3 regions of the Qipengyuania sp. NPDC077410 genome follow, and region 1 is predicted to be linked to each of the others. Evidence: riboswitches for the same ligand, from Rfam matches in the RefSeq annotation. Region 1 holds a riboswitch; each other region holds the start of a gene.
What was found. A riboswitch is a leader RNA that binds a small molecule or an ion and turns the genes downstream of it on or off. The one in region 1 is predicted to bind cobalamin.

Region 2: another riboswitch for cobalamin. It lies ahead of ACIGGE_RS01540 (TonB-dependent siderophore receptor); the one in region 1 lies ahead of metE (5-methyltetrahydropteroyltriglutamate--homocysteine S-methyltransferase).
Region 3: another riboswitch for cobalamin. It lies ahead of ACIGGE_RS11245 (TonB-dependent receptor plug domain-containing protein); the one in region 1 lies ahead of metE (5-methyltetrahydropteroyltriglutamate--homocysteine S-methyltransferase).

Annotation. Positions count from the first base shown of each region.
Region 1 covers NZ_JBITWB010000008.1:6,810-11,621, forward strand. Annotated here, with positions in the region: gene ACIGGE_RS17825 (acyl-CoA thioesterase) at 1-349, opposite strand, end outside; gene metE (5-methyltetrahydropteroyltriglutamate--homocysteine S-methyltransferase) at 354-2,657, opposite strand; cobalamin riboswitch at 2,770-2,992, opposite strand; gene ACIGGE_RS17835 (S46 family peptidase) at 3,132-4,812, opposite strand, start outside.
Region 2 covers NZ_JBITWB010000001.1:312,862-317,673, reverse strand. Annotated here, with positions in the region: gene ACIGGE_RS01555 (hypothetical protein) at 1-543, shown strand, start outside; gene ACIGGE_RS01550 (hypothetical protein) at 686-853, opposite strand; gene ACIGGE_RS01545 (helix-turn-helix domain-containing protein) at 850-1,104, opposite strand; cobalamin riboswitch at 2,240-2,443, shown strand; gene ACIGGE_RS01540 (TonB-dependent siderophore receptor) at 2,619-4,550, shown strand; gene ACIGGE_RS01535 (hypothetical protein) at 4,562-4,812, shown strand, end outside.
Region 3 covers NZ_JBITWB010000002.1:649,950-654,761, reverse strand. Annotated here, with positions in the region: gene ACIGGE_RS11255 (FecCD family ABC transporter permease) at 1-437, opposite strand, end outside; gene ACIGGE_RS11250 (ABC transporter substrate-binding protein) at 434-1,249, opposite strand; gene ACIGGE_RS11245 (TonB-dependent receptor plug domain-containing protein) at 1,246-3,162, opposite strand; cobalamin riboswitch at 3,253-3,438, opposite strand; gene ACIGGE_RS11240 (cell wall hydrolase) at 3,596-4,675, shown strand; gene ACIGGE_RS11235 (hypothetical protein) at 4,797-4,812, shown strand, end outside.

The sequences.
Region 1 (4,812 bases):
TTCTTGCCACCAATGTGAAGCGCCCGCGGGTGCATAGGCGTCGTTCACCTGAAACCGGCGCTTCTGCGATCAGCTCGACTTCGACATCGAGTGAACTTGTGCCCACGCGTACGAGGTGTCCTGTCACTTCCACCAGATCGCCTTCTTGCGCGGGAGCGGCGAAGTCGATCTTCTGCGATGAGGCGGTGACGAAGGGCGCGCGTCCGTGGCGCGAGGCAGCGAGGAATGCGACCTTGTCCATGTGCGCCAGTGCGACGCCGCCGAACAGCGTCCCGTGATGGTTCGTGTCGCCTGGGAACACGATGTCGATCAACTGCACGGCGGGCCGCGCGTCCTTCGTCTTACTCATCGGATTATGCCTCGGTGTTTGTTTCTGCACGCAAGGTTCGGGCGGCCGATACCATCGCGGCGATTGCCGGTTTGACTTCGTCCCAACCGCGGGTCTTCAGCCCGCAATCGGGATTTACCCAAAGCTGCTCCGGACGCAGATGCTTCTGCGCTAGTCGCATCAATGCAACCATCTCGTCCTTGCTCGGGACGCGCGCCGAGTGAATGTCGTAAATTCCCGGCCCGATTGCGCTGGGATAGCGATAGCTGGCAAAACCCGCGAGCAACTCCATCTGCGAACGTGCAGTTTCGATCGAGATGACGTCGGTGTCCATGGCCCCGATCGAAGGCAAAATGTCGTTGAACTCCGAATAGCACATATGCGTATGGATCTGGGTCTGGTTGCCGACGCCGGCAGCCGCGAGGCGGAAACAGTCGACCGCCCAATCCAGATAGGCCGGCCAGTCACGCTCGCGCAGGGGAAGTCCTTCACGCAGCGCTGCCTCATCGATCTGGATCGCCTTGCAGCCCGCCGCTTCCAGGTCGAGTACCTCGTCGCGGATCGCCAGCGCGATCTGGCGGCAACTCGCCTCTCGGGGCTGATCGTCGCGCACGAAACTCCAGTTGAGGATCGTGACCGGACCGGTCAGCATGCCTTTGACAGGCTTGTCGGTCAGCCCCTGAGCATAGCGCCACCAATGGACCGTCATCGGTTCGGGCCGCGAAACATCGCCATATAGGATCGGTGGCCTGACGCAGCGCGATCCGTAGCTCTGCACCCAGCCATTCACGGTGAAAGCAAAACCCGCAAGCTTCTCGCCGAAATACTGGACCATGTCGTTTCGCTCGAATTCGCCATGGACCAGCATGTCGAGCCCGGCCTCTTCCTGCCATCTGATCGCGCGCTCGGTCTCTTGGTGCAGGAAAGCGTCGTAGCTCTTACTGTCCAGTACGCCGCGATTATACTCCGCGCGGGCTTTGCGCACGGCGCCGGTCTGCGGAAAGGACCCGATGGTGGTTGTCGGGAAGAGAGGTAGATTGAGCACCTTGCTCTGAGTCTTGACGCGCTCGGCATGACCCGCGCGGCGTTCGCGCATGTCAGGCGTGAGGGCAGCGATCCGTTCGCTGACAGTGCGATCATGGATGCGTGCAGCAGTCTTGCGCGCTTCGGTCGCACGGGCGGAGGCGGCCAACTCAGCTGCGACGCTTTTTCTTCCATTCGCTAACGCCCGGCGCAGCAGATCGAGCTCCTCGATCTTTTGCACTGCAAATGCCAGCCACTGCTTCAACTCATCGTCCAGCCTGCTTTCCAACTGCAGATCGACGGGCACGTGCAGCAGGGAGCAGGAGGGGGCGAGCACCAGATCACGCTGCGCCGCCAGCGGCTCCAGACGATCCAGCAGCGCGGCCAGATCGGCGCGCCAGATATTGCGCCCGTCCACCACGCCAAGCGAGAGCAGGCGGTTTTGCGGCACCGCCTTCACCACCGCATCCAATTGCTCCGGCGCGCGCGCCAGATCGATGTGCAGTCCGGCGACCGGCAGGGAGGCGGCGAGCGACAGGTTATTTTCCAGACCTCCGAAATAGGTGGCCAGCATGATCTTCGGCCCAGCACGGCCCAGCTTGGCATAAGCGCGGGTAAACGCGCGGCGCTGCCGATCGGTAAGGTCTGTAACGAGGATGGGTTCATCGATCTGCACCCATTCAGCGCCTGCTTCCTCAAGCCGTGCGAGCACAGTGACATAAAGCGCAAGAACCTCTTCGAGCAGGTCGAACGGATCGCTTCCGTACTCTTTTGCAAGGCTCAGCCAGGTTACCGGTCCAAGGATGACCGGACGCGTTTCAAAACCCTGCGCCTTGGCTTCGAGATAGTCCTCCAGAGGCTTGATGTGCCCGAGTTGCAGCCGAGTTTCAGGCTCGATCTCGGGGACAATGAAATGATAGTTGGTGTCGAACCATTTGGTCATCTCGCCAGCGGTCACGCTGCCATGCGCGTGGCCGCAAGTCGCACCGCCGGTCGCACCGCGTGCCATCGCAAAATAGGTTTCGAGCCCGGCTGCTTGGCCGCTGGCGAGGCCATAGCGCGCCGGAATGGCGCCGAGCATCACGCTTGTGTCGAGCACATGGTCGTACAGCGAGAAATCATTTGAGGGCAGCCAATCGACGCCGAGTGCCTTCTGCCGCGCCCATGTCGCGGTCCTCAGGCCCTGTGCGGCCTCTTCCAATTCGTCTTGTGAAATAGTGCCGGCCCAGAATTTCTCGAGTGCGAACTTCAGTTCGCGGCGTGGGCCGATGCGGGGAAACCCCAAGCTAGCAACGGAAACGGTCATTTTCATTTACCCCGATGAAGACGGGGGAGACCGGTCGGGCGCGCGCGCCGGACGCGCGACGGTAGATCCGGGCGCGCGTCATGCAAGCGACCAGACCGGGCACCCCGCCGGTGGACGTTATCGCGTCGGAGGCAGGTCTCCTGGCTCGCGGGTCAAAGCAAAACGGTCCGTCTTCCCGGAAGGCGAGCCTTCCAGTGACATGAGTGGACCGCCGCTCGCCGCTTACAGTTGCGGGGGCAGCGCCGGCATTGCTCCCTTGTCAGGGCGCGCACCGGCTTCCCGTCTTAGCTCCGGCGCGGCGAACCCACCGGAGAACCTCGACAAACATCCCATCGGCCTTCCAAGCCATCACGTCAATAGAGCATATAAAGAATTCTTTATATGCTCTATTGATAGGCGATCATCCGAATTTTTAATGCCTGTTCGTAAAGCGGACAGGCGTTTTCAGCTCGCCCGTTACTGGACGAGCAGTGCTCAGCGCCGGGCCAGTTCCTCGACGAGGGCAGGGGCGGGATAGATCGTCTCCAACGCCTCCTGCACCGCTGCGGCAGAGACAGCGACGGTTCGATTGAGCGTGCCATCGTATCCGTAATTGCCACCCAGCGAATGGATGTTGCCGTCGAAGGCTGCACCGATCACGGTACCGGCCCGGTCGATCACCGGTGATCCGGAGTTGCCGCCGATGATATCGTTCGTCGTCACGAAATCGTAGGTCGTATTCTTGTCGATCTTCGTCTGGTTTGCAGCGAAGGCCGGTGCCACATCGAAGGGTGCGTTGCCGGTAGCACGCTCAAAGGTTCCGCCCATCGTCGTTTGGAACGGGACCTGATTGCCACGCTCGATCCAGCCCTTCACCTGGCCATAGCTGATGCGCAGGGTAAAAGTGGCGTCTGGATAGAGGCTGTCACCGTAGGCGGCAAAGCGCGCATCGGCCAGTTTGACGCCGGCGGCTGCCAGTGGACCCGAATACTGGGCGTCAGCCAGCGCCTTCAATTCGCGCTGGCGCGTGGCCAGTTTGAGCGCGTACTTGATCATGGGATCGTCAGAAGCCTCTACCGCCTCGAGGCCGCCATCCCACAGCGCCTTTCGGACTGCCGGATCGGCGAGGGAAGTGCCGTTTACCAGCCGTTCGGCAAGCTGTTCGGGGCTCTCCTTCCCGAGCAGAAGCTTGGTGTCGGGATCGTCCACGCCGAGATATTCGCGCGCCTTGGATAGGCTCCATTCCATGCCCAGTTCATCCAACCACGGATTGACGGGCCGTTCGTCGAGCACCTGCTTTTCAGTCAGCGGCAGCGCGCTGTCGGTATAGCCGGGCAGACGCTCTGAATTGGGTTTGCCGCGTTCCTGTGCCGCAAAGACCAGAGTTTGCGCGTAGCTGTAAAGATCGCCCGATGGCTGGGTGAAACGAAGCGGATAGTAGAGCGCGCGGTACGCGTTCATCGCCTCATCCACCGTCGTCCAGGGATCTCCGATCTCGCTATCGCCCGCAACCTGCTGGCGCAGATCGTTCTGCGCTTCGGCGAGTCTGGCAGTGAAAGCCGGATCGTTAAGTGCCTTGGTGCGACCGATATAAACCTTCAGACTGTTCTCGATGCCGCTAAGCATGTCGCCGCCTTCGCGGGCATGTTCCTTGCTTTCTTCCATTGCGCGGATCAACCGACCACGCAGTTCACTGAGCGTGGCGACCGTAACCGGCAGCCGTACTTCGCGCTCGAATGCCAACTGGCTGTCCGTCCATAGGCGGCTGGTCGATCCCGGGTTGCCAACCACAAAGGTGATTTCGCCTTCTTCCGGAGCGCGAGGGTTCCATTTTAGGTGCTCGGGCGTCGCGATCGGCCGACCATTCTCATATGCGCGCAGAAAGCTTGCATCGAGCGAGTAGCGCGGAAAATTGAAATTGTCCGGGTCGCCGCCAAAGGTCGCGGCTCGATCTTCAGGTGCCCAGGCCAGGCGCACGTCGGAGTACTTGCGATAGGTGTAGAGCTTGTACTGTCCGCCACCGAAAAGCGTCACCACCTGACAGCGGGTCGTCTCCGAGTCGGGGCAGCCGGCCTTCTCCAGCTCGGCGATCTTCGCGTCGCGCGCTTTGGTCAGCGCCTCTCCGGTCTGCGATCCGATCGCGCCAATCACATCGGGCGTGACGTCCGAGATCATG
Region 2 (4,812 bases), on a different contig from region 1:
GAATTAGAGTCATTCCGCAAATCATTCGCGACTGCGCATAATTCGGCCCTTTCGGGTGGCTATGACGTTGCCTTGGCGACCGACCAGCCTGACAATTCGCTGCTGCTATATCGCGGCGAACCAGTTTATCTCAATGTGTATGGCTCGCTCGACGACGAACAAGTGATTGCTCGCCTACCTCGTTCCGTGCGCGATGCGTATGAAACCGTGCGCACATTTAGCCACACCCGCTCTGAACCATGGATGCCCGAAAAGATTGAGGTCATGGTCCAGCCATACGAGTATGCGCCGGAGCCATCGATAAAATGGAACGAGGATTGGCCGGGACTCTCTCACCCGACTACGGTTCAACGGGGCGAAAGCTACAGCTTGTTCTTGCCCACTTCCGAGCGGAAGAACCTGCAACAGTTTCTTGCCGCTAGGAACGAAAGGGGGGCTATCGAGATCGATGGCCGCAAATGGGCGGCCTCAACTAGAATACCTTTCCCCCGCGAAGAGCTTTGGATGGCCCCCAACCAGGAAGTTGACGGCACGCCGAACTAAGTCCGACTGTCCGCTTCCCACCCTATAATCGGACGTTTGCGTTGCTCAGTGCCGAAGCAAAGCTGTCGGTCCGCTTTTAGGTGTTCTCAAGAAGAGCCTGAACGTCCGGAATTGGGGCGCGTAGCTGCCATAGCCAGAGAGCCTAGGATCGCTGCGAAAGCGCAATCACCAATCTGGCGGCCAGCGCTTCTTCTGCGTTTGCACGCCGCGCTTTGATCTTCGAGACCAGCTGACGTTTGGAATGATCTGGCATGCTCACGATTGCGGCAAGCACCACAGCTTTCAGCAAGTCAGGATGCGCCGTAATCATATAGCGGTCCCCGGTACCTGATCGGCAGGACGACGTAGCCGCTCAACCAGCGAGCGCAGGCTGGCTGTGAGCACGAGGGTTGCGCTCCCCATCTTGATGATCTCGATCTCGTCTCTGGAAATGAGCACATAGAGTGTGCTGCGTCCGATCCCGAGATAGCGACAGGCTTCGGGTACGCGCATGGCGATCGGTTCGATGGCCTGGGGCCCGCATTGCTCGCAAGGATGCTCTGTCGTGCTCGCAGATGGCATAGCCGTCGATCCTTTCATCTTTCGGGTGATGACGGACCGACCTTGGGAAGCATGGAGGGAACAGGCCGGCCCGCCATCAGCACTGAGTATCGATCGATTAGGGCACCCTGCGCCACATGACGTTCCTACGCCGCAGCTGTCGTTCTTTCGCCGCAGCGCAGAGGCGTGGGGGCAAGCACTCCAGTCAAATGCACCGATGCTCATCGGGACGGCGAAGGACGTCCGGGCGAAAGCGGGTTACCGAACGAAAACAGCGCAGAACGCCAAGCGCCGTCGCCAATCTGTTTGATAGCAAAGAACTTTTTGAAATTAGCGCCGCAGGGGCAATATGGGTGCCGTCGCATATTACTGAACGAAACCAACCACCTGCGCCCCGACCGACGGCGGCGCTTTTATCTCGCCCTCATTTTCTTTCTTCAAATCAGACGCTTACGGACAAATACCCCACGCCGATTACGCCTGCAAGCGGAGTGCATCGCGACTGTATCCGGCGCTGCCAGCGACCTGCAGTGATAGCGTTGCGAGTGTGCTTCTGATTAGCAACCAAGCTGCAAAGTTTCTGTAGCGGCAGTGTCTAAGAGCGTCGCTAAATGATGCAACGCCAAGGCAGCGCAACGACGCGATCATCGCACACCAAGCGCCAGATATTCGGATTACGAGCGCACACGGGATACTCGACGATTGGTTGCAGCCACGCTCGTGGACGGCCTATGTGTCAGCTTCTGGGTCAATAATGTTGACGCTTTAATGTCGTGGTTTAGGGTGGGTGTGCGACGGTCGGCTTTTAGGCCGCGCATTCAATATAGAGGACATTGAACCGGCGACGAAGTTGGACCGTATGCGATCTGTCCGGCTTGCGCATTAGAAACTAAAATGCTGCCGTACGGCTTCCGACACCATTCGCGATATTTAAGAAAGGGTTGAGAATCGATCTCAGACGAAAGCGAAAGCTGGTGCCAATCCAAAGGTCGACGGATCAACATCTGGGCATTTCAGTTGGTGACCTAAACAGATACGATGGATTAAGTCCACCTACCCCCTAAAACGGCGACCATCGTCTTGCTGCGTTGCTCTGGAACTGCGCGCTTGCCGCTCATTCGACCAAAGTCTATGAGACGAGCGTCGGCAGAATCAAATGTCGATAAAGCGTGCCGGTAACGGGAACGCAGTGAGGTCTCGATAGGCCAATTCTGCGGCTGTCCCTGCAACTGTAAGCGGCGAGCGCGTAACATGGGTGGGGTTGGCTCCACAACCACTGGGCGGCAATTGTCGTCTGGGAAGGTATGTTTCGTGCGACAACCCGTGAGCCAGGAGACCGACCGGCGCGTGTCGCTCTTGCCGGGCTCATGGGATTGGCCAGGCGCGAAACGAATTTCGTCCGGGCGACGAGTAGCGGTTGGAGCCGCATCGGCAGGACTGCCGGGGGATGCACGCGTCCGTCCCTAGCAGTCTCGTCGACCGCACTCGTGCGGACGCTCCGGCCAAGTCGCCCGGCGCCCCGGAAATTCGTTCTCATGAAATACATTCACCTGTCGCTTCTGTCTTCCGTGCTTCTGCCGGCTCCATCGCTCGCTCAGACCATCGATCCCGCTGCCGATCCAGAGACATCCAACACCTCGATCGTCGTCACCGGGAACCGCGCCACCGATCCCATGCCGCTCGACCGGATCGGCGGATCGGTCACCGTCCTCGACGAGCAAATCCTCGACCGGAGGCAAGTCCGCGAGGTGTCCGACGTGCTCCGCGACGTCCCAGGGGTCGCGGTCGGACGGGTTCCCGGTCAGACACAGCTTCGGTTGCGCGGTGCTGAAGCCAACCATACGCTCGTCCTCGTTGACGGGATCGAGGTGTCGGATCCCTATGCCGGCGAGTTCGATTTCGGAACGCTTATCGCCGACGAGGCTTCGCGGATCGAGGTGCTGCGCGGACAGCAGAGCGCGATCTACGGGTCGGACGCGATCGGCGGCGTCATCCAGTACATCACTCTCGACGGCCGCGATGCGCCCGGGGCGGTCGCGCGGATCGAAGCCGGTTCGTTCGGCATGGTGAACGGTGCTGCCCGGATCGCTGGATATAGTGGCGATCTCGACTACGCGCTGTCCGCCACACTCAATACCACCGATGGCACGCCAGGCGCCCGGAACGGCACGCGCGATCTTGCGAACGACAGTGGTGCGGTCTCGCTGAAGACGACGTTCGCGCCATCAACCAATGCACGCCTCACTGGTGTATTACGCTACGCGCGCACCAATGCCGAATTCAACGACAGCGATTCCGATCCGGGAAGTCCGACCTTCGGATTCCAGGTCGATAGCCCCGGCAACCGCTTCGAGAACGAGGCTATCTATGTGCTCATCAGGGGCGAGCTAGACTTGCTCGACGATCGCTGGACCCAAGCGTTTTCGGCCCAGATCGCGGATACCCGGCGCGACGGTTTCGCTTCGACTGGACGCAGCTATGGCAGCGAGGGCCAGAGGTTGAAAGGGTCCTACGATACGACGTTGCGTATCGAGGCTGGCGGTCTGACCCACCGGGTCACGGCGGCTCTCGATGTCGAACGCGAACGCTTCCGTAACACCGATCCGACCGGCTTCGCATTCACCGGTCGCCGACAGATCGACAATGTCGGTCTCGTCGGCCAGTATGCGATCGATCTCGGAGACCGAGCGAGCGCGTCCGCATCCATCCGCAGGGACTGGAACGACCAGTTCGCCGATACAACCACGTACAGGCTTCAGGCGAGCTATCGGATCGCTGCGGCTACGCGAGTGCGCGGGGCCGTCGGATCGGGGGTGAAGAACCCCTCGTTCTACGAACTATATGGGTTCGTGGACGGCCGTTTCATCGGCAATCCCGACCTCAGGCCCGAGAAGTCGAGCGGATGGGAGATCGGGATCGACCAGTCGCTGTTCGGTGAGCGCGCTTCAATCGGGGTCACCTATTTCGAGAGCGAACTGGACGAAGAGATCTTCACTTCTTTTCCGCCCCCGAACTTCGTCGCCAGCCCTGGCAATCGCGATACCGTATCCAAGAGAAACGGCGTCGAAGTGTTCGGCGAGGCGCGCTTCGCGGAAGCTTGGCGCGTCAATGGAGCCTACACCTATCTGCGTTCCCACGAGGATGGCGCGCGCGAAGTGCGGCGGCCCTCCCATACCGCCAGCCTGGCTGTCGACTGGCGCGCTCCCAAGGATGCCGGAGGGGTCACGCTCGTTGCGCGCTACAATGGAGAGACGATCGACAGCGCTTTCATCGATCCCTCGTTCGTGCCGGTTCGCGTGCAACTGGACGACTACTTTCTGCTGAACGTCAACGCCGACGTGAGGGTGATGGATAATGTCGAGCTGTTCGGCCGAGTCGAGAATTTGACGGCCGCCGATTACGAGGATGTCTTCAGTTTCGCGACGCCCGGACGCTCGTTCGCCATTGGCGCGCGCGCGCGTTTCTAAGGAGAATTTCGATGACGGATGAAATGATAGCAAAGTCCGACATTGCGAGGTTCGCATGGCCTGTCACACTTGCCTTGGCGACGGTGGGCGGATCGCTGGTTGCCGCCTGCATGATGCCGTTCGTGGCTGTTACGATCGTGACCGCCGCGACCATGCGCCGCTCGCTCGCGTTAACGACGATCCTCGCGATCTGGGCGACCAACCAGTTGCTGGGGTTCACCGTCCTCGGCTACCCGCACACGGGATATGCGTTCGCCTGGGG
Region 3 (4,812 bases), on a different contig from region 1:
GTCAATGCGCCGGCGAGGCTCGCAACCATGAGCCCGGCGAGTGTGAACAGCGCGATCCCGCCCGTGCGTCCGGCAATCGCCGCCAGCAACGCCATCGCCCCGCCCGCCCCGATCAGGGCGAATGCGGGAAGCAGCCACGGCGAAGCGGCATAGCCGAACCATAGCGCCGCCACGGCACCCAGCGCCGCGCCCGGGGCGATCCCGAAAAGACCGGGGTCGGCCAGCGGATTGCGCAGATAGCCCTGCATGGCTGCCCCGCCCGCTCCCAATCCCGCGCCCACGACTAAAGCCAGCAGGGCGCGCGGCAGACGCAGCTCTGCAAGGATGAGCGCGGCGTTGGGCGTGCTGGCCGGATCGAGCCAGACCCGCCCCGCCAGCAGCGAAAGCGGAAGCGCAACGATGAGCAACCCGCCGAAGATCAAAGTCGCGCGGTTCACGATATTGTGCTCCGTATCTCCGCCAGTCGACGAGCGGCACGGATGATCGTCGGACCGCCGCAGTAAAGCAGGCTGGTATCGAAGCGTTCGCGCCGCATATGAGGCAGCCGGTCCAGCACTGGGTGCTGCTGGCCAAGGTCGCCGCCTGCAACCAGCAACACCTGCGGCGGCGCGGCAACCACATCTTCGAGCGCCACATAGTCGGCCTGGGACAGCCCACGGGCCGGCGCTCCGTTCGTGAAGCCGGTACGGGCAAGCAGGTCGCTCACCAGCGATTGCTCGCCCGCGACAATTCCGCCGGGCTGCCACAGGAGAACGTCGACGGCGCGCCCGTCCGGCGCCTCTGCTTCGGTGAGCGCCGTTTCGATCCGTTCGATCAGGCGCTGCCCCGCTTGCCGATCGCCGGCCAGAGAAGCCAGTTCCCGGATCTGCTCCTCGCTCGAGGCGACATCACTGGCTATGCCGAAAGTCACGACCTGCATGCCCAGATCTTCCAGCGCGGCGCGCGTTGCGGGCGCGATAAAGCTTCCCGCCACGACCACATCCGGATCGAGCGCGAGAACCTCTTCGACCGTGCCGCCGGTGGCGCGGTATCGCGACGCCTGCTCTGCCGGCATCGAGCTCGATCGTGGATCCTTGCTGTAATGGGATATCGCCAGCAATTGTCCCGGCGCCGTCACATCGGCAAGGATCGCATCGGTGCAGGGGTTCAGGCTGACGATGGTCGGCCGCGCCCCAGCCGTCGGCGCATCGGCCCCGCCCTGCGCACATGCGGCAAGGAACAGGACCGATGCGGCGAGCAGCGGTTTCACATCTTCGCCCTGATCCCGCCGAAGACGCTGCGGCCAGCCGTCCCATATCCTGCAACCGTCTGGTAATCGGTGTCGAACACGTTCTCGACGCGGCCAAACAGTTCCAGATTGTCGCCCAGGCCGAAGGATGCCCGCACATCGAGCAACTCGTATCCTTCGAGGCGAACGGTGTTGGAAGCATTATCCCAGCTTGCACCCACGAGGCGCAGATCCGCCCCGAGGCCGAGACCGAAATCGCTGATCCAGTCGCCGTAAATGGTACCGAAATGCTTGGGTCGCCGCGCCAGATCGAGATCGGTCATACGATCTTCCGCATCGACATAGGAATATATGCCGGCAAGGCGAAGGCCGGGTGCAAGATCGAAGCCTGCCTCCGCTTCGATGCCCTGCGCGCGGGCGCGGGCGGTGTTCAGGTACACGCCGGAAGGTCTTTCAGGCGTAACGCCGAACCCGATCAGATTGTCGCTGTCGCGGCGGAAGCCCGTCAGCGCGAGGTGCAGACCTGAGCCCCGCTGCCCTTTCTCGACGCCCAGATCGTAGCTGGTGCTTTCTTCAGGTTCGAGCTCCGTATTCCCGTAGAACGAGAGCAGCTGGTACAGTGTCGGTGCCTTGAAACCTTCGCCCACGCTACCGCGCACGCGCCAGTCGTCGCCAAAGCCGTAGCTCACATCGCCGCCGAAGCTGACATGCGTGCCGAACTGTTCGTGATCGTCCACGCGCGCACCGCCATGGACGGCCAGACGGCCCATCACCCAGCCGAGCTGCGCATAGGCGCCGCTGATTTCGGTTTCGGCGGCCGTGTCGAAGCTCGTTTCAAACTCGGTCCATTCATGATCGCCTCCGAAAGCCAGCGAGAGGCCACCCAGCAAGCGGTATTCACCGCGCAGCGAGATGCGATCGGAGCGGCCGTCGCTGGCGAAAGTCTCCGCCCCGGAACCATCGCGATTGGCGCGCTTGGTATCGGACAGGCTGTACGCAGCGCGCAGGGTCAGGTCGTTGCCGTAATAGGCAAGGCCGACATCGCCCCAGTAACGCGTGGTTTTTTGCGTATCGTCGGTATCGGCGAGGACGAAGTTGGGTGCGGGAAAGCCATCGATTTCGACGTCGCCTTCTGCAAAATTACCATGCGCGAACAGCTCGAGGCTGGGGGTCAGATTGAGGAAGGCGCTGGAGCCGATAGCGAATTGCTTCGATCCGTCGGCTTCCGTGCCCGATGCGGCTGCGGAAAATCCGTCGGTCTCGAACCATGACCCGGTCAGGCCGATAAAGGCATTGTCATTGCCTGCTCCGGCAGCGGCGCTGGCAAACAGCGTGTCTCGCGAGCCGTACTCGACGCTGGCAGTCATGCCGCGTTCGGCCCGCGTCGAGATGTCGATCACCCCGCCCACGGCTTCCGATCCCCAGATCGTGCTGTTCGATCCGCGCAGAACATCGATCTTGCCGGCTGTGCCGAGCAGCAGATTGCCGAAATCGAAGCCGCCCGAAGGGCTCGCCTGGTCGGCCACGCGCACGCCGTCGACCAGTACCAGAAGCTGGTCGGGATTGGCGCCGCGCACGTTCACGCTGGTTACCGTACCGACACCCCCGCTACGCGACAGCGACAGACCGGGAACGCGCGCAAGTGCGCGTGCCGGATCGGCACCCTGAATGGTTTCGATCTCTTCCCGTCCGATGACGGTGACCGACTGGCCGGTATTGCGCAGATCGGTGCCGAGGCCGTTGGCCGTGACCGTGATGATCGCCTCGGCCGGGGCCGAGCTGCGATAGCTGCCCACAGTCGCTTGCTGATCGCCAGCCTCGTTTGCCTCGTCCTGGGCGGCGATGATTTCCTCGAGCGCCTGCTCGCTGGCAGTCTGCGCATACGCTGCGCCAGGTACTGCCGAAGCGGAAATCAAAAGCAGATATTTATACACGTAACCTCCTGTCATGAACGAAATGCCGCCCATGACGGGAGGGAGCCGAAACGCTCCATCCACGTTTGCTACAGGTACACCCCGCCCTGCAGCCGAACGACGGTCATGGGCAGGTCTCCTGGCTCCCGGATCAGCGGCCCTGTTCCGCCTTCCCGCTTTCGCAGTGGCATATGGAGCGGACCTCCCCGGTCACAGTTGCGGGAGCAGCGAGGGGCTTGCACCCTCTTCCCTCTTCGGGCCTGCGCAAACAGGCCAACCCGTGACTCGCGGCGCCGACTACTGCGCAATGTGTCGTTGCACAAGACGCAACTTCATTAAGTTTTGCTGTTATAGGGCGCCATCGAATCCCGTCCCGTTGCGGGATGGCGATCGCACACATCTGTCGGCCTTACCGGGTATAGGCTATGGGCAGTTCCTTAAAGAAGGACGCAGTTTGAGCGGATTGGAAGTGTTGGCCGGGAACAAGGACCGTGCGCTGCACGTCGCCTCGCCGCGCGCTCAACGCCGGGCCGCAAGATTGCAGGATCGCCGTAAACTGGTGACCCGCCTCGGTATTCTTGGCGCTGCCATCGCTCTTCCGACCGTGGCTGCGCAAGGCGAATGGTCCGATTTCAGAAGCGCGATTGGCCTGGGCGACGAACGCGTACCCTTGACGCCCATGCCGTTCGAAACGGCTGGCGAAAGCTTTCCTGGATCGGCCTTCTATTACCTCGAAGATGCCCCGCGCCTTGCCACAGATATCGCCGACCTTCGCAAGAGCGAAGGGACGCTTGAAACCGTCGAATTTGCACAAAGTCATGGCGCGGGTGCAGCGGCACAGGCATTTCGCCAGACGGGCAACGGGATCGACAAGGCGCGCGCATTGCAGTGCCTTTCCATGGCCGTGTACTACGAAGCCGCCAGCGAAAGCCTGTCGGGCCAACAAGCGGTGGCGCAAGTGGTCCTGAACCGGGTTGCACATCCCGCCTATCCCGCCAGCATCTGCGGTGTGGTGTTTCAGGGGTCGGAACGCAAGACGGGCTGCCAGTTCAGCTTCACCTGCGACGGATCACTGGCGCGCACCCCTTCCCGCCGGGGGTGGGCGGTGGCCCAATCCGTAGCGCTGGGTGCCTTGGCGGGCGAGGTTTACAAGCCCGTCGGCCTGGCCACACATTACCACACCAATTACGTGAACCCCTATTGGGCCGCCAGCCTCGACTATATCGGTGCCATCGGCGCGCACCGTTTCTATCGCTGGAAAGGCGGGGCCGGAACCGCCGGTGCCTTTACCGACGACTATGCCGGCGCGGAGCCGCTTGCCGCCCCCAACGTTCGGCGCGCGGAAGCGGACGTCCCCGGCCCTGTACAGCCTACCCCTCCGTCCAATGCCGCTATCGGTATCAGTACCGAACCGGATGCGCCGGTTGGGGCGCCCGCCGCCGCAGCTCCAGCCGACAAGCTTCCGCAATCCGGCAGGGTTCGCGAGGAGTATGCCAATTCAGGCAAATGGATCAACGAGCCCGGGAAAAAATAGGCTTGCGGGCCAACACGAAGGCAATCCTTTACGTCTCCACAACCATGCTGCGGAACCGAAGTTTAGCGTGCTTCGGCCATGAGGGGGTTCAACAGCCCAGCCCCCCTGAGGAGACCATGGCATGCCGGTCCATTTCG